DNA from 2 places in the Clostridium sp. AF34-13 genome. Region 1 is predicted to be linked to the other one. Evidence: riboswitches for the same ligand, from Rfam matches in the RefSeq annotation. Region 1 holds a riboswitch; the other holds the start of a gene.
The links. A riboswitch is a leader RNA that binds a small molecule or an ion and turns the genes downstream of it on or off. The one in region 1 is predicted to bind FMN.

Region 1 (15,647 bases):
GCGGACACACAGGCTCTGCCAGATTGGTGGTGCGGTGGAATCGGTGCTGGGTTCTGCGATTGAGGAAGATGATATCCCAAAGCTGATCGGCTTCTTAAAAAGGCAGGAAGCAAATGGGAAATTCTTCTCAAAGGCAATGCAGAAAGAGCCAGTTGCGAATACGGAGGAAGTGTAATGCCGGAGGGAGTGGATTTTCCATTCCCTTCATTGCTTTTTCATGAAGGGCGCACTTATGGACAACCAGAGGTCGTCCGTATAAGTTTGCCACAGGTGGCAACCGGTCTGCGCTTACGCTTGCCGGGCTCGTTTCGTCGGCGGGCATTTCATGCAGACCTGCTCATGCCGCAGGAGGCACTCTTCGCCAGAGGGGCGCATTCCATGCAGGCTGTTATGCACAGGGCACTCTTACGCAGAGGGCGTTCCGGCAGATACCATTTTCTTTTAGGAAAAACATTACCTGCCGGAAATCAAAGCCGGATACGGCAGAAAGGGGGAAACGGATCATGGCGATTTTTCATTATACAGTAAAGATTGTTGGACGCAGCAAAGGGAAATCCATCATATCAGCATCTGCCTATCTCAATGGTGATGTGATGAAAAATGAAGAAACCGGCAGAATCAGCTACTACACTTCCAAAAGAGAAGTTGTTTATACCAGCCTGTTGATGTGTGAAAATGCACCACAGGAATGGCTGAATGTACCTGCTGAAAATATCAGACGGTTCCAGAAATCTGTCCGATATAAAAGGGCAGATAACAAAGAAGTCGCACTGAAAAAATTTAAACTTACTTTTCAGAAGCAGCGTTTATGGAATGAAGTTTTGAGGATAGAAAAAAGTGCAGATGCACAACTCGGCAGGTCATTTGAGTTCTCACTTCCGAAAGAATGGAACAGACAGGAACAGATTGATTATACAACAGAATATATTCAAAAGACCTTTGTAAATAAGGGAATGTGTGCGGACTGGAGTATCCACGATAAAGGAGATGGAAATCCCCATGTGCATTTACTTGTGACGATGCGACCATTCAATCCAGACCACTCATGGGGTAACAAAGAAATCAAGGATTGGGAGTTTGTCAGAGATGAAAATGGAAATATTGTGGTGGATGAATCCCATCCGGACTGGTGGCAGGATAAAAAGAACCCTGACCGTCATGGAATCCGAATCCCGGTATTGGACGAAAACGGTAATCCAAAAATCGGTGCAAGGAACCGTAAACAGTGGAAACGTGTATTAACCGATGCTACCGGATGGAACAATCAAAAAAATTGTGAACTATGGCGGAGCGAATGGGCAAACGTTTGTAATGCACATTTGAAAACGGAGAATCACATTGACCACCGTTCTTATGCAAGGCAGGGAAAATTAGAGATACCGACGATCCATGAGGGCGCGGATGCCAGAAAAATTGATGAGAAATTTCAAAATGGGCAGACACCATCCGCTTCATGGAAAGTGGAGGAAAACCAGATCATAAAAAGACAAAATGCACTGCTGGATAAAATACAAATTTCTTTTGGAAAAGTATCCGGTGCATTGACACAATGGAAGGAGCGATTGGATGACATTAGAAGAAAGCCGGGAAGTCATTCCTATGATGGGGACAATGATAAACCAGATCGAGGAGCAGCAGAATCTTATGGCAGAGATGGTACAGGAATTGCAGGAACGGGACAGGCAGCTTCTGTCTTTTCAGGAGCAGAACCAGAGTTTAAAAAGCTTAAACAGCGAATTATCCAGGCTGCTAAATCTTTTGCCAGATACAGAAGAACTGCTCTCACAGATCGAGCAACAGAAAACCAGAATCGAACAGTTGGAAAACGAGAATCAGCAATGGCAGGAATTAACACAGAAGCTGAACAGCGAGAACAGCTTATTGCAGAAACAGAACAGCGAATTGCTGACCTTAAACAGCAGATAGAGAAAGCGAGGGAGATCGATGAGCGAATGCAGAAACTTAGAGAACGTCGGGCAGGTGGAAGAACTTCTGCTGATGACCGAACAGATGCAGGACGAACTGGATCAGAAAGACCAGACAATCCAGGAACTAAACAGGCAGCTAAGCGAATCGCTGACCTTGAACGAGAAATTGAACAGCGAAAACAGAGCCGAGAATATCGAAGCATTGCGGACAAGATTAAGGCAAACAGAGGAACGATTGACCAGCGAGACAGACAGCAGGAAAAGAGCCGACGCAGAAGCCGTGGCATGGAAATTTAAGTATGAAAAAGCAGAGCAGGAAAAACTTTATGCACAGACACACCAAAAGACGGTAGAGGTAGCTGTTGAGAAAAAAGTGCCTTATGAGAAATGTGAAAAATGTGACCGTACTGCTTACCGGAAAGCAAAAGAAAAATGCGATAGCCGTAAAAGCCGGTTAGAAAAGAAATATAAAAATATGACGATTGGTTATGAAAGTATCCTGTTCCTACTGGCATGGTAAAGCTTAACAACAACACTGTTTACTGCTATTCTTTCGCCGGTTTTCCTTAACGATTGTATCACCTTTTTCGGTGTGTTAGGAAAAGGAATGGGAAGATTGTTTCGGGAGTTTGTCATAGGGGCAGATTCTTTCGGACAGTTAAGTGGCGGAATACCTAACCGTATCCTTTCCGGGCTTATGTACTGGCTGATCGCAGTTATTGTTATGGGAATTTTATTCATCATGACGGGATTACCGATAGTCTGGATTGGTTATCAGGTGGGGAAAATCTACCGGAAATATTGCTGGGATATCATCAGTATCATGATGGCGATAATGAGTACAGCTATTGCAATCTACTTCGGAAAATGGATAAAATCAATCATTCCGATGAACCTTATTCTACTGTTACTTCTTGTGCACGTGGTCTATATCGGAATCCGATGTTATGTGAAAGACTGGCGGGAGAAACGAGGATATTACTAAAACAAAAAGAAAACAGGAATATTTTGTAAAGTATCTTCCTGTTTTTTCTAAAGCAGACTATTGATTGTATTTATATTAAGTTTTCACAACAATGTAACCATTGAAATTACATCTGTTTTTTGATATGATTACTGTCAAAGAGAGGTGTTTATAATGCAGATTTCAAGCAGATTTACAATGGCAATCCATATGTTTGCCTGTATAGATACATTTTCGGATCAGAAGATGACTAGTGATTTTATGGCAGCAAGCATTGGAACTAATCCGGTGATTGTTCGTAAAATATTGCAACAATTAAAGGCTGCTGGTCTTATTGAAGTTGCAAGAGGGACAGGCGGTGTGACAATTACCAGACCATTGGAGCAGATTACATTCCTTGATGTGTATAAAGCAGTGGAATGTGCACCAGATGAAGAACTGTTTCATTTTCATGAGAATCCCAATCAGAAATGTCCGGTAGGAAAGAATATTCACCATGTTCTTGATAAGAGACTGTTAGAAGTACAGAAGGCAATGGAGGAAAAACTTTCAGAAATGACACTTGCTGATGTGAAAAAAGATATTGCAGTGTATACAGAGGAAGAGTAGCCTACAGAAGGCTTCGGATGAGTGATTATATCATCACAATTTCCGGAGCCTTTTCGTTTTTCATAATCAATGTAAAATCTTCAAAAGGAGTTGTAACAAAAAAAGTTACAAAAAATTTGATGTAACTATTGACATTACATTAAACGGATGATATTGTATAGCTACAAGATGTAACAATCGTTGTTACAACATATCAAGGAGGTAATTTAAAATGCAGAAAGTAGTAGAATTTTTACAGAAAAACCCGGTTCAGTATTTAGCAACCGTCGGAAGAGATGGAATGGCAAAATGCCGTCCATTCATGTTCTGTTTTGAGCAGGACGGAAAGCTTTGGTTCTGTACTAACAACACAAAGGATGTTTACAAGGATATGTTAGCAAATCCTGAAGTAGAAGTATCAGTATCTTCCCCTGAATACGCATGGATTCGTCTTCATGGTAAAGCAGTATTTGAGGACAACAAGAGTGTAAAGGAAGGATGCATGAACAACCCTATCGTTAAGGGACAGTACCAGACAGCAGATAATCCTATTTTTGAGGTATTCTATCTTGAAAATCCGCATGGTTTAATCGCAGATTTCTCTGGAAATCCACCTTATGAATTTTAAAGATAATTAACAGAAAAAATTACAGTCTTCGGGGCAAGGTGTAATTCCTGACCGGCAGTATAGTCTGCGAGCAAAAGCTGATATGGTGCAATTCCATAACCGACGGTAAAGTCCGGATGAGAGAAGATATGATAAAACAAGTCCCGCAGGGAATCTCGTCCTGTGGGCTGTTTTAAATTTAGGCATATCTCACAAAAAGGAGATTTATGAGTAACAATACAGCAACTATTAAAACAAGAAAAAATTTAGTTTCTACAAGGACGATAACAATGACAGCTCTACTGGCAGCTATATCATATGTGTTGGCATTTTTAGAGTTTCCGGTTCCTTTGAGTCCATCATTTGCACGAATGGATCTGTCAGATTTACCTGCACTGATTGGGGCGTTTGCGTTTGGACCGGTTACAGGAGTGATGATAGAATTGATAAAAAATATATTACAGCTTCTGTCAACATCAACAGGAGGAATTGGTGAACTTGCTAATTTCCTGATGGGGGCATCTTATGTACTGGCTGCCGGTTTTATTTACAAATACAAAAAGACTAAGAAAATGGCGAAGTGGGCATGTGTTATTTCAAGTGTGGCTATGGGAATAGCGGCAGCGATTGCAAATTATTTTATACTACTTCCACTGTTTGAAACATTTATGCCGTTGGATCAGCTGATTGCATCATTTGGCGAATTTCTGCCATTTATTAAGACAAAGCTGGACGTTGTGCTATTCAATGCATTGCCGTTTAATATCTTAAAAGGCTTGGTGATTGGAGCAATTGCCATGATGATATATAAAAAACTTACACCGATACTGAAAGGAGAGACTTTGAAATGACAAAAATGGATTATCTTAAACTTCTGGTGGATGAAATTCATTCAACAACAGTTGCAACGATAGGTTCAGATGGACATCCTCAGACAAGAATCATAGATATGATGTACTATGATGAAGAAGGTGTGTATTTCCTTACAGCAAAGGGAAAAGCATTTTATGACCAGTTAATGGAGCAGCAGTATGTGGCAATATCCGCAACAAAAGACAAAATTGCGGTGTCTCTGCGTGGAAAAATAAAGAACATCGAAAAAAAGAATCTTGATATTATGTTTGAAAAAAATCCATATATGAAGAAAATCTATCCGGGAGATACGAAAGACGCAATCGAAGTGTTTCGGCTGTATGAGGCACAGGGAGAGTATTTTGATATCAGCAATCCATCAAATATTGTGAGGGATACTATAACAATTGGAAAAACCGAGGCAGTTCAGACAGGGTATTTTATTGGAAAAGAATGTATTGGATGCAAACTGTGTTACTCTGTATGTCCGCAAAAATGCATTGATATATCTTCAGTTCCGGTTACTATCAACCAGAATCATTGTCTGCATTGCGGAAGATGTGCAGAAATTTGTCCGAAGCAGTGTATTGAGAAAAGAGGTTCATTATGATTTTTAAGAAAATCAGAAAAGGGCATGCTGACTGGAGAAACTTTTTATGTAGTACTCCGGCAAGGGATTATGTATTCCAAAAGGATGCATATGAAGACCAGATTGACAGGGCAGCAAAGAATATAAGAAATACAGACTGTGTTATAATCGGGGCAGGAGCCGGGGCATCGACAGCTGCGGGAATCCAATATGGTGGTAAAAGGTTTACAGACAATTTTGCAGAATTTATAAAAAAATACGGTGAGTACTACATGACAGATATGTATGCAGCCGGATTTTATCCATATCCGTCTGAGGAGGCAAAGTGGGGATACTGGTCAAAACATGCATTGATGAACCGCTTTGATCCTCCGGCATTGCCGCTTTATACAGAGCTTTATGATATTGTAAAGAACAAAGAATATTTTGTACTTACAACCAATGTGGATCATCAGTTTTATAAAGCGGGATTCGATGAAAAAAGAATATTTGCAACACAGGGAGATTATGGGAAAATCCAGTGCCAGAAAGCCTGTCATCCAAAGACTTACGATGCAAAAGACCTGTTTCGTAAAATGGATAAAGCAAGAAGAGACTGCCTGATTCCATCAGAACTTGTACCAAAATGTCCGGTGTGTGGCGGCAATATGGCTATGAATCTCCGTTGTGATAATTATTTTGTGGAAGATGAAGCGTGGCATGAGGCAGCCGACAGGTATGCGGGGTTTCTGGAACAGCATAAAGATAAAAAAGTTGTTCTTTTGGAACTTGGAGTTGGATTTAATACGCCGATTATTATACGTTTCCCTTTTGAAAAGATGGTGAGGGAGAACTCGTCTTATAGTTTGATACGCCTGAATATGGATGAAGCGGTAGTTCCGGAAAGCTTCGGGGAACGTGCAATCGGTATTGGCGGTGATATGGCAAAGGCAATTACTGATATAAGGGGGCTGGTATTATGACACAGGATGAGCGAAGAGAATATCTGATTCAGTATCTTTTAAAAGAAGAAATACCGTTTGGCAGACAGAACATTCCTACGGATAAGCAGGGGCAGGAAAATCTGCTCCGCTCACTTATGAATGTCAGACCGCCAAGACCAATCAGTAATGATTTTTTGAAAATACAGGATGAGTATCTTACAGAAAGAAATATAGAGCGTGGAATCACAGATGTTGACACGCTTGCACCTGTAAAATCCGATTCGAGATTATATATCTGGCAGGGGGATATTACCACTTTGAAATGTGATGCGATCGTGAATGCGTGTAACTCACAGATGCTTGGTTGTTTTTCACCGATGCATGCCTGTATTGATAACTTTATTCATACTTATGCTGGAATGGAACTTCGTCTGAAAATGCATGAAATTATGGCAAAGCAGGGGCATGAAGAAGAGACCGGAAAAGCAAAGATAACATCGGGATACAATCTTCCGACAAAATATATTCTTCATACGGTAGGACCTATTATACAATGGAAAGTCACAAAAGAAGATGAAGACCTGTTGGCAAACTGCTACACAGAGTGCCTAAAGCTTGCAGCTGATACTGGTGTGGAATCTATTGCATTCTGTTGTTTGTCTACAGGTGTATTCCGTTTTCCACAGCAACGAGCTGCCGAGATTGCAACGAACACTGTAAAGCAGTATCTTAACAAAGACAGCAGAATAAAAAAGGTAATCTTTAATGTGTTTAAGGATGAAGATTTAAAAATATACAGTGGATTGTTATAAACGTCTGTTGAAATATCCGATAAATCTTATTGTACTGTTACTGCCTGAGAATGTGATTTATATTGGAATCCGATGTTAAGTGAAAGAATGGTGGGAAGAACGAGAATATTATTAAAAAAGTGGACAGTTCACCAATTGGGGGCTGTCCACTGAGAGGACGGCGGTTAGTCACCGCCTCCTACTCAATTTTTAACAGGAAATATTAAAGTTCAAGTGAATCTTCTGCATCAACCCACATCTGTAAATTTCCATCAAGATATAATCTTGCATATTCCAGTGGTTCGTCAATAGCAAGTGTATTTAATGCACAGTCTGATCCAGGCGTGGTTTTTAAGTCCTTCTCAGCTTCCCAGCAGTCAATGCGAAGCATATAGCCGGCACTGGTATAAACATCAATACTGTTGCATTGTGGATTATATTCTGCAAATATTGTTCTCATCGTATCTTATCTCCTTATCGACCAATAAATCATCAGTTACAAAAATCAGAAGCATTTCAATCAGTTCACCATGTCACTTTTATTTTGTGTTATACTGTTTTATATGATTTTCTTGCCCTTGTATTTTCCCTTATCAGAGTTTGTAAACACTGGCGGGACGATATAACACAAGGGAAACAATAAGGGAAAGCTCACCTGCGACAAATCCAGTGTTTTCAAGGGTTTACAGAGAATTTAATAACAAAATATAACAGTTATTAAATCTCTTAAAACAGGTGAAATCTCAATCGGAATTTGCAGAGCATTGAGTTGGTTTCTACAATGATATGGAGGAATATATGAAACTTACAATTGCATTATTACAGCTTCTTCCAACAGGAAGTCTGAAAGGAAATATGGAAAAGGGAATCAAGGCTTGTTTTCAGGCAAAAGAAAAGGGGGCAGATATTGCAATTTTTCCAGAAATGTGGAGCTGCGGATACGTCTTTTCACATGAAGAGGCAAGCCTACGGGAATGTGCCATTCCTAGGTATGGCTCTTTTGTGAAAAGGTTTGCAGAACTTGCTGCAGAGTTGGATATGGCTATAGCTATCACTTTTTTGGAGCAACATGAGCCGAAACCGAGAAATACAGTTTGCTTTTTCGACAGACATGGCAAAATACAATATTGTTATTCAAAAGTCCATATTTGTAATTTTGGGGAAGAAGATGATGAAAGTGTTCTGGATGCAGGAGATGGTTTCTTTGTGACAGAATTGGATACGAAAGAAGGAGTTATAAAAGTCGGATCAATGATTTGCTATGACCGGGAATTTCCGGAAAGTGCTCGAGTTATGATGTTGAAAGGAGCGGAGCTACTTCTAGTTCCAAATGCCTGTCCAATGGAACTGAACCGTCTCGCACAACTCAGGGGAAGAGCATATGAAAATATGTTAGCTATAGCCACATGCAATTATCCGGCCCCTCATCCGGATTGCAATGGACATTCTACCCTGTTCGATGGTGTCGTATATCTTCAAGAGCTTCCTGACTCGCGAGATACATGTGTATTTGAAGCTGGCGAGGGAGAGGGTGTATATGTGGCTGAATTGGATGTAGATATGTTGCGAGAGTATCGTCATCGTGAGGTATGGGGGTGCAAAAATCGACGCCCAGAAGTGTATGGTATAATATCAGAGAGGAATCATATATAAAATGGTTCAAATTCCAGTTTGTATATGTAATCCTCAATGGACAAAATTTTCTTGATTCCATTGAGGATTATTGCCCTACAAAGCTAAGCTATAACAAATCACATTGAGGAATCAAACCTCACTAGATGTAAAAGCATCTGATTATGCTGAGGAACAAAAATCCGAAATGGCGTTACGGTGAACCATACCATAAATAAGGGGGATGCATCTGTTTATAGGTAAATTTTAAAGGTGCATTGAGAAAAGTAATCTGTGTTATACCAGATGGTGTTTGATAAGAGAGTGGAAAGGACAAGATATAGTGTCCGAAGATTAGTTTCCTTAGTGGAGGAGTGAAAGATAAGTGATTGTGGGAAAGATGAATGTGTGATAGAATATGTACAAATCAGATTTGTGGAAGAGAGAAGATATTCGGTTATTCTATTATTATATAGTATAAGTAACAAGATGGATAATTCCTTACTGGCTGTAAGAGATATTAACCATAAATATATTGCAGTAGAAGAGAGTGGTTGAGTATAATAAAATTAAAATGTTACAGCAAAGTTAGGTTTTACATGGGAGGCCAAATATCATGGAAATAATCAATAAGAATATTGATCATGGGAAAGCATTTGACTGGGGAAAAACTTCTGAAGACTATGCAAAGTACCGTGATATTTATCCTAAAGAATTTTATGCAAAACTAGCGGAATTATCGTTAGGAGTAAAGGGACAAAATGTACTGGATTTAGGAACAGGAACGGGTGTGATTCCAAGAAATATGTATTCCTACGGAGCAAAATGGACAGGGGCAGATATCTCAGAAAATCAAATTTTATATGCGGGGAAACTCAGCAAAAGCGCAGGGATGGACATTGATTATATTGTTGCATCAGCAGAAGAGATTGATTTTCCAGACAGAACATTTGATGTGGTTACAGCGTGTCAATGTTTTATGTATTTTGATAAATCGGTTGTTTTGCCTAAACTTCATCATATTTTAAAGGATTATGGTCATTTTTCAATTTTATTTATGGCATGGCTACCAGAAGAGAGTGAGATTGCCAAAACAAGCGAAAATCTTGTTTTGAAATATAATCCTGCATGGACTGGTGGAAGAATGACAAGATATGAATTGCAGGAGCCACCTTGGTGCGAAGGCATGTTTAAGGCTGCAAATATGCTAACATATGATTTGCCAGTACATTTTACAAGAGAAGCATGGCATGGAAGGATGAAAGCTTGTCGAGGAATTGGAGCGAGTGGACTGAAGGAAAGTGAGATTCAGAAATGGGAGCAGGAACATTGGAAATATATGCAATCACTGCCGGAAGAATTTGATATTTTGCATTATGTTTCTATTTTGGATTTGGAAAAAATATAAAAGGTTGTGCAAAAAGAAAAATTTGATTGTATGCAACAGCGAAAAAAGTTAAAAAAGAATTGGATGTAAAAATTGTGTTGATTCCTTTGTAGAAGGAAATGATTGCGAAAGTAGAGGCTGTCAAGTCCCGATTTAGGAATTAAAGATTTATGTATTACTTCCGATGGAAAGGTATATGAGAATCTAAAAATTATAAAAAAATACGAGAAACAGCTTGTAAAGCTACAAAGGCAACTGTCACATAAAGGAAAGAGAAGTAAGAACTATTATAAAACAAAGAAAAAGATAGCATTATGCCATGAGAAAATAAGGAATATAAGAAAAGATTATCTACATAAAGTTTCACATGAGATTATCAGCGAAAACCAAGTGATAGTTTCAGAGAATTTACAGATAAAAAACATGGTAAAAAATCATCATCTGGCAAAAGCCATAAGTGATGTATCATGGTATGAGCTGACAAGACAGTTAGAGTATAAGGCAAAATGGAATGGCAGGAAATACATCAAAATAGATACATTTTATGCTAGTAGTCAATTATGTTCTGTTTGCGGGTATCAGAATCCAGATACAAAAGATTTGTCAGTGAGGACATGTATATGTCCGAAATGCGGAGCAGAACATGACAGGAATATCAATGCCGAGAAAAATATACTGACAGAAGGATTAAGACAAATAGCATAAAGAAATATATAGGGCAGGGACTGCCCAAATTAACGCCTGTGGAGATAATAGGTTACGAGGTCGATGAAGCAGGAAGCCCATTGGCTTAAGACAATTGGTAGTTCACAACAGGGCTGAGTTATAGTATAATAGCAAGAAATAAAAGGCTTGTAGGTAGGTGGAATATGCTGGAAAAAATTATAGAGCTTACAAACGAATATGTAGAAAGTATGCCGAAGAAAGAGCGTAAAAAGTATGGACAGTTTTTTACAAGTATGGAGACTGCCCGTTTTATGGCTGGCTTATATAATATTGATGAAAAGAAGAGTAAGGTAAGCGTACTCGATGCAGGAGCAGGTTCAGGCATATTATCATGTGCCTTTATTGAAAGATTGGAAATGATAGATTCCATTCAGAAAATTGAACTTACCTGTTATGAGAATGATAATAACGTATTACCATTGTTAAAGCGAAATTTGGAATACTGCAAGGAAAAATCTGGAAAAAAGATAGTCATTAATATAATTGAATACAATTATATCCTTAGTCAGTATCTTGATTTTAATCATATGATAGGCGGAAATGATAACCCTAGGAAATATGATTTTGTAATTGGCAATCCGCCATATATGAAAATCCCTAAAGATGCTCCAGAAGCAACAGCAATGCCGGAGGTATGCTACGGGGCACCGAATTTGTATTTTATTTTTGCTTCTATGGGACTGTTTAATTTATGTGAGGATGGGGAAATGGTATATATTATTCCTCGATCATGGACATCCGGAGCATATTTTAAACGCTTTAGAGAGTATTTCCTGACAGCAGGTAAACTGGAACATATTCATCTTTTTGTTAGCCGTAGTAAGGTATTTGACAAAGAGAGTGTATTGCAGGAAACGATTATTATTAAGGTGAGAAAAACGGTTAAAACGCCAGAAACTGTTACCATTACATCTTCGCAATCAAATAGTGACTTTGGCGAAATTACTTCATTGACAGTCCCGTATGATTTGGTTGTAGCTGGTGAGGATTATTATGTTTATCTTGTGACAGATGAAAACGAAGTAGAGGTTTTGAGAAAACTTCATAAATTTGATAAAACGTTGCCTGCAATTGGAGTAAAAATGAAAACAGGGTTAACGGTGGATTTCCGTAATCGTGAAATTCTGCGGGACGAGGAAGAAGAAGGAGCGATTCCTTTATTTTATTCGCAACATATAAAACAGGGAAAGGTAGAGTTCCCAATACAGAAAGAACATGAATATGTGGTGACAGAACAAAAGGGATTGATGCAGGATAACAAGAATTATCTGTTTGTGAAACGATTTACGGCAAAGGAAGAACCTCGAAGATTACAGTGTGGAGTGTACCTGGCAAAAAGATTTCCACAATATAAAAAGATAAGTACGCAGAACAAAATTAATTTTGTGGATGGTGTATTAACGGAAATGTCAGAATGCCTGGTGTATGGGTTGTATGTATTGTTTAATTCAACGCTTTACGATGAATATTATCGCATTTTGAACGGATCTACGCAGGTTAATTCAACAGAGATCAATGCAATGCCTGTGCCGGATTTAGAAGATATTCAGGAAATGGGAAGAAAAGTGCTTAAAAGTAGAGACTATTCAGAGGCAAATTGCAATTTGATATTGGAGGGGTACTGTGGATAATAAGATAGAAAAAACAAGGGAATTTCTGAAAACAATAGGTATGCCTAAGGCACAGCAAGCGGATATATGTTGTTATGTGATACTGGCAATGGCAGGAGTAAAACCAGATATGTCATGGAGTGAAGCAACAAATGAATGGATTCGTATTCATGATATTATTCAGTTTGTCAATACATTTTATGACATGGGCTATGCGGAAAACAGCAGAGAGACATTTAGAAAACAGGCGCTGCATAGATTTCGGACCGCTGCTTTGATAGAGGATAATGGAAAAGCAACTAATAGCCCGAATTATCGGTACAGATTGACAGAAGAAACAGTGCAAATACTAAGAACTATGGGAACTCCAAAGTGGAAGGAATATATAAAACGATTTCTTTGCTACCATGAGAAGTTAATTGATTTGTATGCTTCTAAAAAGAAGATGACAATGATGCCGGTAAATATAAATGGTGAAAGTTTTAAATTCTCTACAGGTAAGCATAATGAACTGCAAAAAGCTATTATTGAGGAATTCGCACCGAGATTCGCTCCAAATTCTGAATGCCTATATGTTGGAGATACAATAGAAAAAAATCTGGTAAAGAATGTAGAAAAGCTGAAAGAGTTGGGTTTTGAAATTACACTACATGATAAGATGCCGGATGTTGTGCTGTACAGGGAAGATAAGGACTGGATTTATTTTGTGGAATCGGTAACATCAGTCGGTCCGATGGATCCGAAGCGCATATTGGAAATTGAAGAAATGACCAAAGATGTTACGGCTGGAAAGATATTTGTAACAGCATTTTTAGACTTTAAGACATATAAAAAGTTTGCAGAGGAACTTGCATGGGAGACAGAAGTCTGGATTGCTGAAATGCCGGAGCATATGATACATTTGAATGGGGACAGGTTTATGGGACCGAGATAGAATGGAGAATTGGATATGGCAAAACCTAAAATATTTGTATCGTTTGATTTTGAATGTTGGAGCATTGTTTGTGAACATGCATAACAAAAGGGTGGTATAAGACAACTTAACTCAGTGGTGTTGTATAAAAGTATAGACTACATAATAGATGTTAAAAAGTAGGTACAAATTGCAGCTTGAGTATTGTAATTATCAATGTACAAATTTTCCTAATACCACTGAAAAATGAAAATCCGAAATGGCGTTACGGTGAACCATATCACAAATAGGGATTTAGTGAGGAATACAAAGAAATAAAAAAGTGAAATTATTAAAAAGTTTGCAAAGAATCCTAATGTTAAAGGTTATCGTGATGTGGATGAACTCTTTGCAGATTTTGATAAATGATAAAGTATGAGATTAAAAATATAACCTAGTGTACTGACCTGATGACTTTTAGTTAAATAACTTAGGATAAATTTTCAGTCTGCAAGACGGAAGAATGAGCCGTAGCGGGCTACGGCGATTGATGACAACGAAGCAGATGGGAATTTATACAAGTTATTTGGCAAAATATCAACAGGTCAGTACACTAGTTTAAGAAAGATTATAAAATTGCTAAGCGTCGAGGATTGGATATAGGTTGCTATGTTTTTACCAGGTGCTGACAACTTTCGATTTTTGGAGGTAAAGAGAATGATGAATTTAGTGGCACTTCCGTGCCTCTGTGTAGATGTTTTTGATGGAACGGATGAACTGCGTGCTGGTGGTGAAGCCCTCAATTTTGCAGTTCATGCATCAAAATTTGAGGAGTTCAATGTTTCGATATTGGGTGCGGTTGGGCAGGATTTCTACGCAAAATTTATTATGGATTCTATTTCTGATAAGAGAATTGATGTAAGTCATGTAAGAGTTGAAAAGGATAAAGTAACTGCAAATAATCGTACATATCTTACAGCTGACGGTGACAGATATTACAAAGATGATTCATGGACGGGCGATATTGTTGATAAAATGATATTGAATCAAGATGAATTGGATTTTATCAAAAATTCGGAGGTTGTATTTGTACATTTTTGGGCAGGCTGTTTTGGACAAATTATAGATTTAAAAAAGAATAATAACTTCAGATTGGCAGTGGATTTTGCAGAATATCGTAATTTTAAAGATATGGAAAAATATGCACCATATATAGATTATTTCATGATTAGTGGAGAGGAATCAATTCTCCCGATATTTGAAGCATTTTCGAAGAAGTATAAAGGACTATTTAATGTGTCTTTAGCTGATAAAGGAAGTGTTACATACTATAATGGTGAAAAATATTTTGTCAAAGCTAATGAAGTTAAAGAAGTGATTGATACTACAGGATGTGGAGATAGCTACCATGCAGGATTGGTATGTTCTCATTTGATAAAGGGGGATATTTACGAGGCTATGAGAGTTGGTACAGGATTTGCAACAGAGACTCTGTCCCATTATGGTGGATTTTAACAACTTCCTGTTTGACAAAATCTCTATTTTTTATGCAAAATTAGCAAAAGTGTCTTTAAGCAAAATGTACTTGATTTGGAGACAGGAACATTGGAAATATATGCAATCACTGCGGAAAAATTTGAAATATTGCATTATGTTTCAATTCTGGATTTAGAGAAGATATAAAAGATTTTGTATTTTGCAAAAGAGAAACTTTATCATATGGTAATTTAAGATAATGATAATGGTGTGGCTAGGTGGTTAGTGGAGCTTGTTTAATGCAATAATTTTTTGCCAGGACAATATGACTTTATGGAGAAAAATATGTGTAAAGAACTAAAAAATTAATTTACAGGATACCGAATGGGAATATGATTATATTGACCATGATGGGAATATCGCGAGAGCATATGAAAACAGCGGAGGAATATTATAATGTCAAAAGATGAGTATTTAATCACAGATGTGCCTCTTAAAGCACTGACGGTTTTTGCACTGCCGATGATTCTTGGCAGCTTTTTTCAGCAAATATATAATATGGCTGACTCAGTTATCGTCGGCAGGTTTGTGGGCTCCTCAGCACTTGCGGCTATCGGTGCATGTGCGGCACTGACAAATGTATTTATTTGCGTGGCATTGGGGGGAGGTGTTGGTGCCGGTGTGTTTGTGAGCCGCTATTTCG
Region 2 (15,647 bases), on a different contig from region 1:
AAGATATTCCTTGTTATCCATCTGCTGCCTTATATTGAGGACACTCTGAAGATACGGAATCCATGTAGGTTTTAATGCTTCCATAGTACAAAGCGTAAATATCATATCGCTGAGTATTTTTTTCTTATCCTCCTCGTCATCTAACATAAACCAGTCAGACTCCTCGCTCTTTTCGATATTTTTGCACATTTTTTCAAATGCATCTGACTTTTTATAATATTTTAATATTTTTTCAATATCCCCTAATTCCTCATCAGTAAAACTATTTTTCTTTGCAAACAGCTTATCTAAAAATCCGGTATTTTTATTCCTTAAACTTTTTGCTCTTATGCGTCTTTCTATATCATGTGATATTCCGAGAGAGAGAGCCATCCTCTGTGAAATTGTAAGTTCTCTGTCCTGCTGTAATTTCAAAAGATTGTCTCTTGTTTTAAGTAAAACATCAAAAAGTTCATAGTCAAATTTCTTGTCTTTATCGCCCGGCTCATCAGTGTCTTCATAAATTATCCGTACCGGCTCTTTTCTCTCCAGAAGCTGTCTGCACGCTATCGGACAGGTTATCGCAAGTGAACGCTCTCTCACATCAGGATATACCTCTTCATGACGCGGATGCGTATAACAAGTCTCACAAAGGTAATCCTCACCAAGCTTAGCAACAATGTCGCAGAGATTGTCCTCGTTTAAAAATTCGCATCTGTTTTCCTCACCGTGTGGACATATATCTCCGGTCTTTTGGTCTATCTTCTCTGCCATACGCTTTCCCAGTTCACCGGTAACATGTTTATACTTTCTAAGTGTTTTTTTGTCAACGGTAATCTGCCATATATGACAACAACTGTCTGAACAGGCTTTTCCTCCAATACAGACAAAATCTTTAAAATAATCAGGATAATAGTAACGCATATCTACTCAAAAGCCTCCTTAATGCTGTCATAATGTAAAAATATTCCCTCATTTGCAAATTCTTTAATTTTATTTACATCGGTTATCATAAAATCTTTTGTCTCTGCATCCTGAAGTTTTATATCTGAATCAGTAAAATCCATTTCAAATCTGTAAACATCTACAAAATAATTATCACCCTCCGACGGATTTTCCCTGTGGTATGAGAATAAAAAGCCGCCTTTGGCACCGTTTACATCAAGCCCCGTTTCCTCAAGGATTTCTCTCTTTATTGCATCCTCTGAGTCCTCTCCTGCCATAGCTGCTCCGCCTGATATTTCCCACCAGCCCGGTGCCCATGCCTTATCCATTGCACGCTTTGTTATAAGAAACTTTCCGTCAGGTCTTTTTATGACACCGAGAACCGTAAGATGGTATTCTCCATCCTCAAGAGACCAGTCATTTCTTTTCATCGTGCGTCCGGTTCTTTTCTTATCTTTATCATAAATATCCCACATTTCAACTTTTTCACTCATTATCCGTATCCTCCGGTTATTTTAATTTTATGCCGGTTAATGTTAAATCACCGGCTATTTTTCCATCAGCTTTGGCAGATGTTTTAAACATTATCAATATTAACCCTAAAAACAGGGTTTATAGCATTACAAATCTGTGGTATAATAGTTCTTAAATTTACAGATATTATACAGCTTTGTAAAATAATCAAACTTACCAATCATGAGAAATTTATACATTATTCATATTTTCTCATGATTACATGATGATGTTTAGGCAGCCACCAGATATAGGTCTGTACATAAACATGCATTGCTATCTACTTTTGACCCTAACATCATATGATTATACTATAAAATTGTCACAAATTAAATATCAATTTTCAAATTAAATATCAATGAGGTGAATTTAAGGTATGGATAATAACACTTTTTCAAATGAAACGATTCTTGCATGGCTTAACTTTTTTTCAAACGGTACACTTATCGACCTTGAACATGTAAAAATTCTTGATATTACAAGAAAAAATAAAAATGTTGTTCCAACAGTCGAAGCCCACAGGACAACACTCGTCTTTACAAAGGCTGGCGATGATGATATATTTTATCGTCTTTGGAACGCAGGACTAGGTGATTGTGAGGTATGGTTTAACGAAGGCAATGTCCCCATTGGCAAAATCTATCACAAAAAGGTTTCCGATATGATAAACCGTGGCATAAATGCATCAGCAGGTATGCTGATAATCAATAAAGCCGCAAGAAATACGGCAAAGATAGGACTTTCAAATGAGCTTTTCCAAAAAGGCTCTATACATTATGTAGGAAGTGAGATACGTTCTATCATTCTAAATAAAATGACTATAGCACCACAGGATAATATCTGTGTTATAAGTGGAGAGAGTATCGCCATAGAAGCAGCTATGCTCGCATCTGAGGGCAATGTTACAGCCGTTGAGTACAGCAGTGCAGACAGAAACACTCTTGAGGACAATATCGAACACTTCTGTCTGCACAATATAAATATTGTCGACCATGTCGATGAGAAAACCATGAAAGACTGTCCCGTACCGGATGTTATTTTTATGGTAGCATCTGCAAGCATGGATCAGGAACTCGATTATTTTATAAGGGTAAATCCAAAAGTCCGTATAGTAATCTATACACTTGATTTTACAGTGGCAGCAGGTATAAAAAATACTTTAGAACCCTTTGGCATAATAAATCCTGAGATAATACAGGTAAGTGTATCAACCTTAGAAAGTAATAATATGTTCAAGCAGCAGCCGGCACCGTGGATAATATCAGCAAAAGTAGAGAGATTTCTGCATATTGTATAATACATAATATATATAAATATTTTCACTATGTTTGATATAAAAATTTTGTATTTAACTGATACCGCAGAATACTATCTTGCCTAATACTTTATATATGGCAGGCAAAAAGAGATAGAAAAGCAATATTATACTATGTTTTTCTATCTCTTTATATTTTTGTATGTTAAGCTGGTTTTGCTCTTTTTTATTAAGCCTTAAACAGTTATTATGCTAAGCCTGAGCCTTTCTTTTTGTCTTATTGTATTCGCCAAGTACTATCTTTTCTAACTTGCGTTTAAGCACTATCTGAATTTCTTCATGCTTTGCTATCGGTTTTACAAGTATTGAATGAATACCTGCTTTATTTGCCCCCCAGATGTCTGTAAAAATCTGGTCGCCTATAAAAAGAGTATTTTCACGGTTTGTTCCCATAATCTCCATACCCTTTTCATAGCCTGCTTTTGATGGCTTTCCGGCTTTATATACATACTCAGACTCTAATGCATCAGCAAGCGGCTTCACCCTATAGTCCTTGTTATTTGATATGATACATGTTTTAAAACCCATCTCCTTGAGATTTTCAAACAACTCGATAGCAGGAAGCGTAACCGGCTGGTCATGCTCCACCAGAGTATTGTCAACATCAAAGAGTATTCCTCGATAACCCTTATCATAAAAACCCTCATAGTCTATTTGGTACGCCGAGTCATAATCCTCACTGGGATATAAATTTTGAAACATTTTATTCCTCATTTCTGCACATATTTTTTAATCAAGTTTGTGTCAAGTGTGCACAGACACAAATCTTTGGTGTGAAAAATTTAAACAATAATAACTATGGGTATTTTAGATGATTATAACTGTTTTGTCAAATTTGCCATTTCAATAGCACTAAGTGCACAGTCATAGCCTTTGTTTCCTGCCTTTGTTCCGGCTCTCTCTATCGCCTGCTCAATATTGTCTGTTGTGACAACACCGAAAAGTACCGGTATCCCTGATTCAAGTGATACACTTGCAATTCCCTTTGCAGCTTCATTGCACACAAGGTCATAGTGGCTTGTTGCACCTCTTATAACAGCACCAAGACATATAACGGCATCATATTTTCCTGACATAGCCATTTTCTTAGCAATAACAGGAATTTCAAAAGCTCCCGGTACCCATGCAAATGTGATATTGTCATCCTCAACACCGTGACGCACAAGACCGTCTCTTGCACCTGAGATAAGTTTGGAAACGATAAATTCATTAAATCTCGCTCCAATAATACCAACTTTCATTCCTTCTGCTGCAACTAAATTTCCCTCTAATGTTCTCATAATTTTTATCTCCTTATCTTTAATTTTTATAATAGATGATTAAGTGATTGCGAAACTATTTATATGCTATGTTAATTATGCAAATATCTAAATTTCTATAATTAATTATTTTCTTAGCGAAATGATAATACTTATATCATATATTTAGCAGGTGTCCCATCTTCTCTTTTTTCGTTTTAAGATAGAACATATCGTATTTGCCGGGTTCCATTTCAATAGGGACTCTTTCTACTATCTTAAGGTTGTAACCCGCAAGTCCGTAAACCTTTAACGGATTGTTTGTCATAAGTTTAAGTTCATGGATACCGAGGTCTACAAGTATCTGCGTTCCTATCGTATAATCTCTCGCATCTTCCGGAAATCCGAGTTCAAGATTTGCCTCGACCGTATCACGCCCTTTATCCTGAAGTTCATAGGCTCTTATCTTATTTATAAGTCCTATTCCTCTGCCCTCCTGACGCATATAGAGCAATACTCCTCTGCCCTCTTTTGCTATCATCTTCATCGCAGCGTCATACTGCTGGCCGCAGTCACATCTTGCAGAGCCTAAAGCATCTCCCGTAAGACACTCTGAATGTACTCTGCAAAGAACTGGTTTACCGTCCGTTATGTCACCTTTTACAAGGGCAACATGATGTTCACCGTTTAATTTATTTACATAACCATAAATTGTAAATTCACCGTATCTTGTAGGCATCTTTGCTTTTGCAACACATTCCACGAGAACCTCATGTTCTTTTCTGTACTGCACAAGATCTGCTATCGTTCCTATTTTAAGTTCATGTTTTTTTGCAAACTCCACAAGGTCAGGTGTTCTTGCCATTGTTCCGTCATCTTTCATTATCTCGCAGCAAAGTCCGACTGGCTTAAGTCCCGCAAGTCTTACAATATCCACCGTAGCTTCGGTATGACCGTTTCTCTCCAAAACACCGCCTTTCTTTGCTTTTAACGGGAACATATGACCCGGTGTTCTGAAATCAGACGGCTTTGCATCATCCTCAACAAACTTCATTGCCGTTATTGAACGCTCATATGCCGAAATACCGGTTTTTGTGTCAACATGGTCTATTGAAACAGTAAATGCCGTACAGTGATTATCCGTGTTTACTTCACACATCTGTGGCAGCAAAAACTTTTCGGTATATTCCTCAGACATTGGCATACAGATAAGTCCTTTTGCGTAACTTGCCATAAAGTTTACATTTTCATTTGTGGCAAACTCAGCGGCACATATTACATCGCCCTCATTTTCTCTGTCCTCATCATCTATCATGACTACTATTTTGCCGTTTTTTATATCCTCTAAAATCTCATCAATACTATTAAATTTATTATCCATTTTAAACCTCTCTTTCTGCATACATTTTTATGCATAGTATCAAAAGCCGTTTTCGGCAAGAAAATCCATTGTTATTTTACTATTTGTACTTCTGTCAGTTTTGTTGTCAAACGGTGATTTTTGTGAAGTGTTAAAATTCATCAGTCTCTCAACATATTTTCCTACTATATCATTCTCAAGATTTACAATATCCCCCGGTTTCTTGGCAAGAAGTGTTGTCTCCTCACCAGTGTGTGGTATCACCGATACCGAAAAACTGTCATCCGTAAGTTTTGCCACCGTGAGACTTATGCCATCGATTGCAATAGAACCCTTTTCAACAATATATTTGAGCAGTTTGTCAGGTGTCTCTATCTCAACCCATACGGCATTATCCTCACGCTCCAGTGAGCGTATAACTCCTGTGCCGTCAATATGACCCGACACTATATGACCGCCAAATCTGCCGTCAGCTGCCATCGCCCGTTCAAGATTGACTTTGCTTCCATGTTTTAAAGTACCAAGAGAACTTCGTCTTATCGTCTCAGCCATAACATCAGCCGTAAATTTATTTCCGCTTATTGAAGTAACCGTAAGGCACACTCCGTTCACCGCTATGCTGTCACCGATTTTAGTGCCTTTAAGCACTTTGTCTGCAATTATAGTAATAATGGCAGATTTATTACCATTTGCAACCGATTCTATTTTCCCTGTTTCCTCAACTATTCCGGTAAAAATTTTAATCACTTCTTTCTGTTTTTAACTATTTAAACATATCTTATATATGTTTAAAACTCATTATTTTGTTTTCATAACAGCCTTTTAAATATCACAGTCTATAAGAATATCATCACCTATATGCGTAATATTCATATTTTTACATATATATGCCTCTGACGGAACCGCCACGCTTTCACCTTTCACCGGGTTGTATATGCCACTCCCGCCAAATATTTTTGGTGCTATATATGCCTGAATGTGATTTACTATTCCTGCTTTTAATGCATTCATATTTAATGTTCCACCGCCCTCAAGCAGCAAGCCGTCTATTTTTCTCTCACCGAGTTTTAACATAAGGTCACAAAGGTCAACTCTGTTATCCTGTTTTGCTGTCTTTAGGACATCTATCCCCTGCTGTTCAAAAAATTTAATAAGTTTTTCATCTTCTGAAACAGTAGCTATGATAGTTGGAACTTCAAATGCAGTCCTAACGATGTTGCAATCTTTTGGTGTTCTCAAATTGCTGTCACATATTATACGGACGGGATTTACACCTCCATCAATACGGCAGGTGAGATTTGGGTTATCATTGATAACAGTTCCTACACCCACCATTATTCCTTTAAGTGCATTTCTAGTATATTGCACATTTTCTCTAGCCGTTTCTGAGGTTATCCATCTGCTTTCGCCATTGTCACACGCCGTTTTTCCATCGAGCGTCATCGCATATTTCATCACGACATATGGTGTTTTATGGGTTATGTAGTAGAAAAACACGGGATTTAGAGCATCACACTCTGATTTCAAAACTCCTGTCACAACATTTATACCGGCATCTTTAAGCTGCTTTATGCCTTTTCCCGCAACAAGCTCATTTGGGTCATCAGAACCAACATAAACATTTTTAATGCCATTCTCGATAATCGCTTGTGTGCAGGGCGGCTGTTTTCCATAGTGACAGCACGGTTCCAATGTCACATACATATCCGCTCCCTTTGCACTCTCTCTTAACTTTGAAAAAGCATCTCTCTCTGCATGAAGAGCACCGTATTTTGCATGATAGCCTTCTGCTATCACTTTGCCGTCCTTAACTATAACTGCTCCGACAAGAGGATTAGGAGAAACCTTTCCGACACCTTTTGCGGCAAGTTCTATAGCACGCCGCATATACTTTTCATCCATATATACCTCCATTTATGCACACTTTTTATGTATAGTATTAAAAATAACTTTTTCCATACCATACATTCTCCAACATATAACAAATACATAAGTGTTCGTATTTATGTATCAAAAAGTATGCACACTTTTGTAATTTTTACGGGGTTTTTCTGAACAAGCATTTTACTATACATAAAAAAGAAAAACCCTGAAAAATTTCAAGGTTTTTATAAGATAAATTCTATAAGATATTTTAATATAATCAAATCTGATACTATCAAAATAAATATTATACATAAACTGTATATCTAATTTCTCTCATCCAGACTATACTGTCGGCTTTGGAATCTCACCAAATCATGCCTGTAAAGGCTTGCGGGCTTATTCATCAAATACGAAAATACCGCCGGTGGGGAATCGCACCCCGCCTTGAAATTAAATATAGTATATACCTGTGCTATTAAGTTGTCAAGACTGGTATGATTTTTTATTTGACAGCTTGTAAATTAGCTTTTATAATATCCTTTATTTCTTCCTCACCCAACTCCACAATATCCATTATCTGTTCTGTCGTATAACCTTTTTTATACATATTCATAACAACCTTTTCACTTTTTTTATTCTCACCTCTTGCCTCTGCTCTTTCTTCTATTCCTAAACTCAGATTACACATAACACTCACATCCTCTCTTAACTCTGTATTGGTCGGAATATTATACTCTTTCTCAAGAATATCAAATTTTTGATTTCCTTGTACTTGATTTGAAAGCAATGCACAAATCAAACGATGCAGTTCATATCGCTCGTCTTTTTCCGGAAGTTCATTTGTTATCCCTATCATCACGATATTTAATAAATCAAGATTTCCTTTCCATTCATATGGCTTTAATGTTTCGTCTTTCGTAAGATGAATATGTGTCATACTGTTATATTTCATATTCATACAAACCCATATGCTGAATACCTGTTTTATGTCATCATAGTTTGAATTTGCAAAATCTCTTTCTTTTTGTGATGATATAAGTCTGCTCACATAAAAGATTGCCCTGTTTAATATGCTATATGCTGTTGGTTCATCTTTTTGACATTCTACATTTACTATAATCTTCAATAATCTGTTTTCTTCATTATCCGTTGATGGTATCCTGACATAAAAAACTATATCAAATCTTATCATGCCCTCATTGATTTCAGCATTTTCCGTATTAAAACCTGTTATTCTCTGTCCCTGTTCATCTGTTTTTTGCACATTTGTCACCCCCGGCTCTATCGGGATAATCCCAATTTCCGGCTCACCCTCAATATATTTTTCCACTTCACTTGGATCCATATCCTTAAATTCAGCCACAGTTTTTACTAATATGTTTGCAAGTATGCTTTTTTGTGCAAGTAATCTCTTTGCATAAATATCATACTGTGTTTTATCATCTGCCGCAATAATTGCATTTTTTATTTCCGTATTCATTTCCCCAATTTCTGCAATTACATTTTCATGCGACATATATTGTTTTGTCGCTACATCAATCTTCCCCATAAATGTTTTTCTTCCTTTCATTATATTTTGTTTGTATTTAAAAATCAATATTTCTTTTTTGAGATAATAACAATTATATTTACTTATTTCAATCTGTATTTTTCACATATTGTCCCTTATTTTTTGTGTACTTTTCACGATAAAAATCCCAAAATAATGAGATTTGATAAGATTTGAAAACTTTAGACAAAATTTTGTTTATTTTCCATTATCATTTTCGTGATTTTAGATAAAATATTAAAAATTTTAATGATGTAAAACACAGCAGCCAGTCTATAGTGCATAATTTGTCAGACAGCATCAATCTTACCTTGCCCCATAATATAAAAGGGCAAAACCAGCATTTTGTCTTGGCAGCCACTCTACATTACGAGCATTTTTCTATATGTTAGTAAAGGAGCAGCACACTGTTGATTTTCTTAGTATGCTACTCCTTGCTTAATCATTTAAAGTTTATTTTTCGCAATTTCTAACTTCCGTATCAAAAGCCTTATCTTTGTCAGCGAAGCCCTATTTCTTCTTTTTGTAAGCAAACTTAACTTTCTTTGCCCCTGCTTTCTTTATCAGCTTGACAATTTTGTTGTACTGTTTCTTATCTTTTGCCCGAACTGTTATCTTACAGTTTTTCTTTACTCCGCTGAAAGCATTCTTTCCGATTGATTTTATGGTATTTCCATTTACTGTTATCTGACTGAGATTTCTTGCTTTGTAAAATGCCTTTGTACCAATCTTTGTTATGTTCTTTCCTAATGTTACGGTTTTTATCTTTTTATTTCCTGCAAATGCACTTGCACCTACCGCCGTTACTTTAAGTTTTGTGCCGTTTACGGTTATCGTATCAGGTACTACCGCTTTTTTGGATGTTGTCTTTGTCTTACTGTATGTTACGGTTTTCTTCTTTACATCTGTTACTTTGTAAGATGCAGCATCCGACTTTTTGTTATTTTTGACAGGTTTTACTGTCTGATTTTTCTTAAGCGGTGTTTTTGTTGGTGATGCCGTGGCATTTGGATTTTTTGTAGGTGTCACCGTCTGAGCCGGTGTTTCCGTTGGTTTTACTGTCTCATCCGGATTTGAGCTTTCATTTGGTGACGCTGTACCTGTTGGTTTTACTGTCGCCGTCGGTTTAGGTGTTTTCGTCGGCTTTGGTGTACTCGTCGGTTTTGGAGTCTTTGTCGGTGCAGGTGTTTTTGTCGGTGCAGGTGTTTTTGTCGGTGCAGGTGTTTTTGTCGGTTTCGGTGTGGCTATTATGTCATAGTAAGCTGTTATCACCATATCACGATAAACACTTGTAAAGTCATCACTCCAGCGTGAGAATGTATAACCCTCTATTTCAGGTGCTTCCGGTGCCTCTGCCGCTTCACCGCTTCTTACATACTGAACCTTAAGTTCCGTCTGACCGTCTTTTGACTTAAATGTTACTTTATAAAGTTTTGTATAGACTGCTTTTACAACTATATCTCTTGTCACATTTGTAAAGCTTCTATCCCAGCCGGTAAATTCATAGCCCTCTTTTGCAGGTGCTTCAGGAGCCGTGGCATCCTGCCCTTTCTTTAATTCCTGTTCGGCAATAACTGTCTTTCCGTCACTGTCGGTGAATATTACCTTATAAAGTTTCTCTGCCACTTTTACATTAAATGTGTATGGCACATTGCAATAATTTATTGTTATCTTCTGCGTACCCTCTTTAAATCTGTCATAATCACATTCCTTGTCATCAGGAACGGTCTTTGTGATGGTCTTTCCGTTTAATTTGTACGATATCTTAAGTCCTGAGAGGTCAAGTTTTTCACCATATTTATACTCTGTCTTAAGTCCGTCTGCCTGATATTTCACATCTGTTATCTCATTTTCCATATTGTCATAAAGCTGAGGATATGAAAGTCCAGTCTCCTCGGCAGATACCCACACATTTGTGAAATCAAAACCTCTGAACGCATCTTCTGATTTTAACTCATCAGTTGTTCTTGCTGTTGTTGTTGAGTTCTTGTCATCACATGACTCTGCTCCCCTTGTATAGAGGTCGTTGCCCTCTAAATCCTTTTGCTGTTCATATACTGAGTAGAATACCGGCACTGAACCGCAGAGTATAGGGTATGTATGCTTGTTATCGCCCTGTATCTTACCTGTGTTAAAACAATATGCAACAGGTCCGGAAGATGAACCAGTCGAGTAGCCCACAATTCCGGCTGCATATGCTATCGCGTTCTGGAACGGCACTGTCGGTGTCATCTCGTCAAGTTTCTTCATAATTGAGTCAAAAATACTATCCCCCGCATCAGGTGAAACTATAGTAGTATCTCTGTTTACATAACTGTGTATGTCACCTGTATTGTAGCAGTTTTTTACCTGCGTGCTGAGATATAATGCTCCACATATTCCGCCTGACATAGTGTTTGAATATGAATTTGTTGTAAAGTCGAACAATGAATATGTATTGCTTGTATAAGTGTCAACCTTTGCAATATTGTAGCATTTCTGTATAAGTCCGTCCTGTGCGGCAACACCGCATATTCCGCCTGAAGCATTGTAGCAATTAAGTCCGCTCAACGCACTGTCTATAATATCTCCACCTGCATTATAATTTCCAAAATAACAGCGGTATGATACAACATTTCCCTTATTTACACAGGATGTGATATTTCCACGCTGCAAATATCCCGTAATTCCACCAAGAAATCTCGATGTAGGATTTACAGGCATTTCCTGTTCTTTTGACTCATAGCCCACAAATGCGTTGTTTGTGCAATTTGTTATGTCTGCCTTTCCTGCATATCCTATAATTCCGCCGACTGCAAGGTTTTTCTCGACTGTCTGTTTCGGTGATGAGAAGATAACTTTTCCGCTTACACTTACATTCTCTACAGAAGCATTTGCACCTGTCTCCTCGTCACTGTCAACAAATCCGGCAAGTATTCCCGTGTGGATACAACATCCTGTAGCGGCATTGCTTACTGTGATATCTGCATCATTTATGTTTACATTTTTCAGCTTTCCACCCTCAACTCTGCCAAACAGACCAGTTGAAGTATAAGGTGTCTCGCCATTTTTTGAACCGTCAGTATTTCCTTTCATTGTAAGTCCCGAAATACTGTGACCGTTTCCGTCAAATATACCGCTGAATGAGCCCTGCCACTTTCCGTCAGTACCATATCCAAAAGGAATCCAGCCAAGTTTTCCTACATTTTTATCATCTTTTGTAACTTTTGAAAGGTCAATATCGCTCATAAGTTTATAATTGCCGCTAAGATTTTCTCTTATCTTAATGAAATCTGCAACAGAATTTATCTCTGTATAAACAATATCTTTTTCCTGTTCTTCCTCGCTTAAAGGAATTCTCGTCGGTGTTCCCTCCTGTTCCGTCACCTGCTTACTCCAGATGGCATAGAGCGTAACTGTCGGAGTCTTTAACCTGTCAAATGCAGTAATAATATTATTGCCGTCAGCACTCTCACTCCAGCCGACAAAATCATATCCGTCTTTTTCAGGCACAGGAAGTGAACCGTACTCGTGACCTATCGCCTTAGTTTTATCAGCATAGCCTGTACCAGCCGTAGTTAAGTCAAAAGAAACTGTTCCCATCTGAACTTCTGAAAATTTGCATTTCAAATCGCCGCCCTGTGAATTAACAGACTCAACATAATCATATGCTGCACTGTTATCACCTGACGCATCATGTCTTGAACTATATATAGTTACAGTTGATTTTACATCTCTAAGCATAGAACTCTGGATGTTTTCCACTGTCTCAGGAATATAAAGTTCTTCAATTCTTCCATCTTCCTCAAAAGCAAATCTTCCTATACTCTCAAATCCATATGGCAATGCGACATTTTTTAAAATTGTATCTCCTGCAAACACACCCTCCGAAAGTTCTGTAATACCGTCACCAAAAGACACTTTTACAAGTGATGTATTCTTTGCAAACGCACATGTTCCTATTGACTCAAGCCCATCAGGAAGACTTATCTTTGTAACACTGTCATTATTTCTAAATGCATCCATTTCAATAGATTTTAATGTTTCTGGAAATTTAATCTCCGAATAACTCATAGGAATATCTCCGGAATTAAATGCACAATCACCTATAGTTATAACTCCCTCAGGAATGATTACCTTTTCTAATGCCAAACAGCCTGAACAAGTATGTGCCGGTATCTCCTTTAAACTGTGTGAAAATCTGATTTGCATAAGATTTTCACATCCATCAAATACAGCTTTATCCATCTTTTCAACACTGTCAGGCATAATAACTTTTAACACTGTTTTATTTCCAGCAAATGCTCCATATCCTATCTCTTTTACTGTATCAGGTATGATAACAACAGGTTCATTTCCCTGATATTTTTCAAGCACGCCGTCCTCAATAACAAAGTCAGAGTCATCTCCCTGATAGACAAGCTCTGTCTTTTCTTCTTTCTCCCACTTTGCATAAAGTGTATAATTGTCTTTATTTACTATTGTTGTGCTCACGACCTTTCTCTTAAATTTATCATCGGAATACCAACCCTTAAAAGTCCAGCCTGCAAGCTTTGGTGTAGGGAGCAGACCAAATCCCTGTCCCTTAACAAGCTCCTTTGAAGTTTCAGAAACCGTACCACCGCTTGCATCAAATACGACTTTTGAATTATATGCTACTTCCTGAAATTTCCACTCCTCTTTTATCTTTGTTGCATTTGAAGCAAATGAACCTTTTATTCCATAAATAGTATGTTCCTCTGCACAAGTTAAGCTAGTATCATTAAAATAATCTACAGATGGCGGAATAAAATATGTTTTATGTGAAGATCCACCCAAACGGTCTCTTAAATCCAGTGCATAACTGTTTATATATTTTGTTCCATCAGTAATTTTTACTACACTTAATCCAGGACAAATTGCAAATGTATAGCTCTGCAAATTTGCAATCCCCGCCGGAATTATAAGTGTTCCTTTTAAACCACTATAACCAAATGCGCCACTTCCTATATAGCGAAGACTCTCTGGAAGTTCAACAGTATTTAATGCAGATGTGTGGTCAAAAGCACTATCCCCTATATAGCGAAGCCCTTCCGGAAAATTTATCTTACCAAGTTTTCCACAATATGCAAATGAACTTTTTGCAATTACTTTTATACTGTCAGGCAGCTTAACCTCCGTCAGATTAGCACATGACCAAAACATCGAGTCACCTATACTTTATATCTTTGTCTTAGAAAGGTCTATCATCTGCAGACTGCTGCAGCCATGAAATGCCCAGTCACCTATCTCTTTAATACTGTTTGGCATATTTATAACAGCAAGATTAGAGCACTCAGCAAAACATGAATGTGGCAGTTTTTGTACTGAATCGGGCAGTATAATCTGTTCTATCGTTTTATTTCCCGAAAAAGCATAGCCATCTATCTCCTTAACCCCATCAGGCACTTTTATCACTGCCGCCGTGCCGTCAATCCCTTTTAACACACCGTCAGCCGTAATGTCAAATGTCACTTTTGCATCGGCGTGTATCGTTGATATGCTCTGCGATATCATACATAAAAGCACCACCGCAAAAGCCATCGCAAAATATCTGCCGACAGCAGCCACCTTTCTGTAATTTTTTTGTTTTTTCATCTTTTTTGTCTCCTTTCTGTGTTGGTATTTTCAATATGTTTGTTTTCATTTCTTAAATATTGATATGAAATTATGAAAATATTCTTAACAAGCATATTTTATGCCAGTTAAGAATATTTGTCAACTTTTTCCACAAAAAAAGAGTCGCTTGTGACTCTTTGTCGCCTGAGCAGAATTCGTAGCATTTATTTCTTTTCCGCAAAATGCACATCCTCACGGAGTGTTTTTTATGTTAATAAAAAGGACACTTCCACATACTATGCTCAAATACTACCGTATCAGACCAAAAGTATATGGAAGTGTCTTATTTTTCTTTTTACGGCTGAACTGTTACCGTCCGTCTATCAGCACTTCTTTACCTTTAAACGCAAAACCATAGTGATGAATGTTTTCTTCTTTTACTCCTCTTTTTATAAGCTCTGCATCATAATTCTTTTCTTCTATCTGCTCTAATGCCGATGCGACTGTTTCTTCAAGTGTGTTTTCTTTTCTTGGATTTATTACTTTAAATTCTATTACGATGCCCGGATATTTTTCATTTGTTTTATCTATCGGTTCAAGCATTATATCGTATCGTCCGTAACCGCTCTCACGGTTTGAGGTTATGATATAGTTTTCTGTCTGGTCGACCATAAGACCGAGTACAAAGCCGTGGAAAAAATTCTCTGGGGCTTTTTTCTCTGATGTATGTTTTCCTGAGTCAAATGAACTGAAAGTTTTTAGTGCTACATCATTCATATAATCATTCATTGATTCTATATCGCCATTTATGAGTGCTCTTATAAACTCATTTGTTTCCATTTTTGCAGGACTGAACCATCTGAGTATCATATTTTCAAACATAAGCTGTATTTCAAAATTTGTAAGTGCAAGTTTATATACAACTGCCTTTCTTCGGTCACCTGTAAGCTCATCTGACGATATTACTTTAATATAGCCACTTGCAAGCATCAGACTCCACACGGCATCTTCTGAATAATCAAGTTCCGAAAACACTATCTGCTCGTCTATCGGCACATCTATCGTTTCTCCCTTAAGGAGTGTTTCCATCATTATTTTTATATACGAACTGCCTGTTTTTACTAAGCTGTTTATAAGTCCATTTGAACTTGAATCTGCCCAATAAGTTTTATATTTCTTTTCGTCAAGAAAGTTGATTATCGACCACGGATTATATATATCCCTGCTTTCACCAAATGTAAATCCGTCATACCATAATTTTACTTTTTCTTTTTCGCTTGAAAGTCCCTGTTCTTCAAGTGCCGCAAAAACTTCATCTTCCGTAAA

Region 2: another riboswitch for FMN. It lies ahead of ribD (bifunctional diaminohydroxyphosphoribosylaminopyrimidine deaminase/5-amino-6-(5-phosphoribosylamino)uracil reductase RibD); the one in region 1 lies ahead of DWZ63_RS02040 (ECF transporter S component).

Annotation. Positions count from the first base shown of each region.
Region 1 covers NZ_QUEB01000002.1:35,016-50,662, reverse strand. The annotation lists gene DWZ63_RS02070 (DUF3847 domain-containing protein) at 1-175, shown strand, start outside; gene DWZ63_RS16185 (hypothetical protein) at 175-528, shown strand; gene DWZ63_RS02060 (MobA/MobL family protein) at 504-2,225, shown strand; partial or broken gene DWZ63_RS02055 (DUF6040 family protein) at 2,209-2,913, shown strand; gene DWZ63_RS02050 (Rrf2 family transcriptional regulator) at 3,067-3,501, shown strand; gene DWZ63_RS02045 (pyridoxamine 5'-phosphate oxidase family protein) at 3,713-4,108, shown strand; FMN riboswitch at 4,129-4,240, shown strand; gene DWZ63_RS02040 (ECF transporter S component) at 4,315-4,938, shown strand; gene DWZ63_RS02035 (4Fe-4S binding protein) at 4,935-5,549, shown strand; gene DWZ63_RS02030 (Sir2 silent information regulator family NAD-dependent deacetylase) at 5,546-6,490, shown strand; gene DWZ63_RS02025 (protein-ADP-ribose hydrolase) at 6,487-7,263, shown strand; gene DWZ63_RS02020 (DUF6061 family protein) at 7,466-7,702, opposite strand; gene DWZ63_RS02015 (carbon-nitrogen hydrolase family protein) at 8,041-8,895, shown strand; gene DWZ63_RS02010 (methyltransferase domain-containing protein) at 9,470-10,261, shown strand; gene DWZ63_RS02005 (RNA-guided endonuclease TnpB family protein) at 10,379-10,945, shown strand; gene DWZ63_RS02000 (class I SAM-dependent methyltransferase) at 11,110-12,597, shown strand; gene DWZ63_RS01995 (BsuBI/PstI family type II restriction endonuclease) at 12,590-13,510, shown strand; gene DWZ63_RS01990 (PfkB family carbohydrate kinase) at 14,186-14,983, shown strand; gene DWZ63_RS01985 (MATE family efflux transporter) at 15,401-15,647, shown strand, end outside.
Region 2 covers NZ_QUEB01000004.1:166,814-182,460, forward strand. The annotation lists gene fliB (flagellin lysine-N-methylase) at 1-903, opposite strand, end outside; gene DWZ63_RS05125 (NUDIX domain-containing protein) at 906-1,418, opposite strand; gene DWZ63_RS05130 (precorrin-6B methylase) at 1,814-2,734, shown strand; gene DWZ63_RS05135 (YqeG family HAD IIIA-type phosphatase) at 2,945-3,454, opposite strand; gene ribE (6,7-dimethyl-8-ribityllumazine synthase) at 3,568-4,032, opposite strand; gene DWZ63_RS05145 (bifunctional 3,4-dihydroxy-2-butanone-4-phosphate synthase/GTP cyclohydrolase II) at 4,169-5,371, opposite strand; gene ribE (riboflavin synthase) at 5,411-6,088, opposite strand; gene ribD (bifunctional diaminohydroxyphosphoribosylaminopyrimidine deaminase/5-amino-6-(5-phosphoribosylamino)uracil reductase RibD) at 6,173-7,252, opposite strand; FMN riboswitch at 7,538-7,672, opposite strand; gene DWZ63_RS05160 (hypothetical protein) at 7,719-8,765, opposite strand; gene DWZ63_RS05165 (leucine-rich repeat protein) at 9,276-13,940, opposite strand; gene DWZ63_RS05170 (leucine-rich repeat domain-containing protein) at 13,944-14,360, opposite strand; gene DWZ63_RS05175 (AAA family ATPase) at 14,691-15,647, opposite strand, start outside.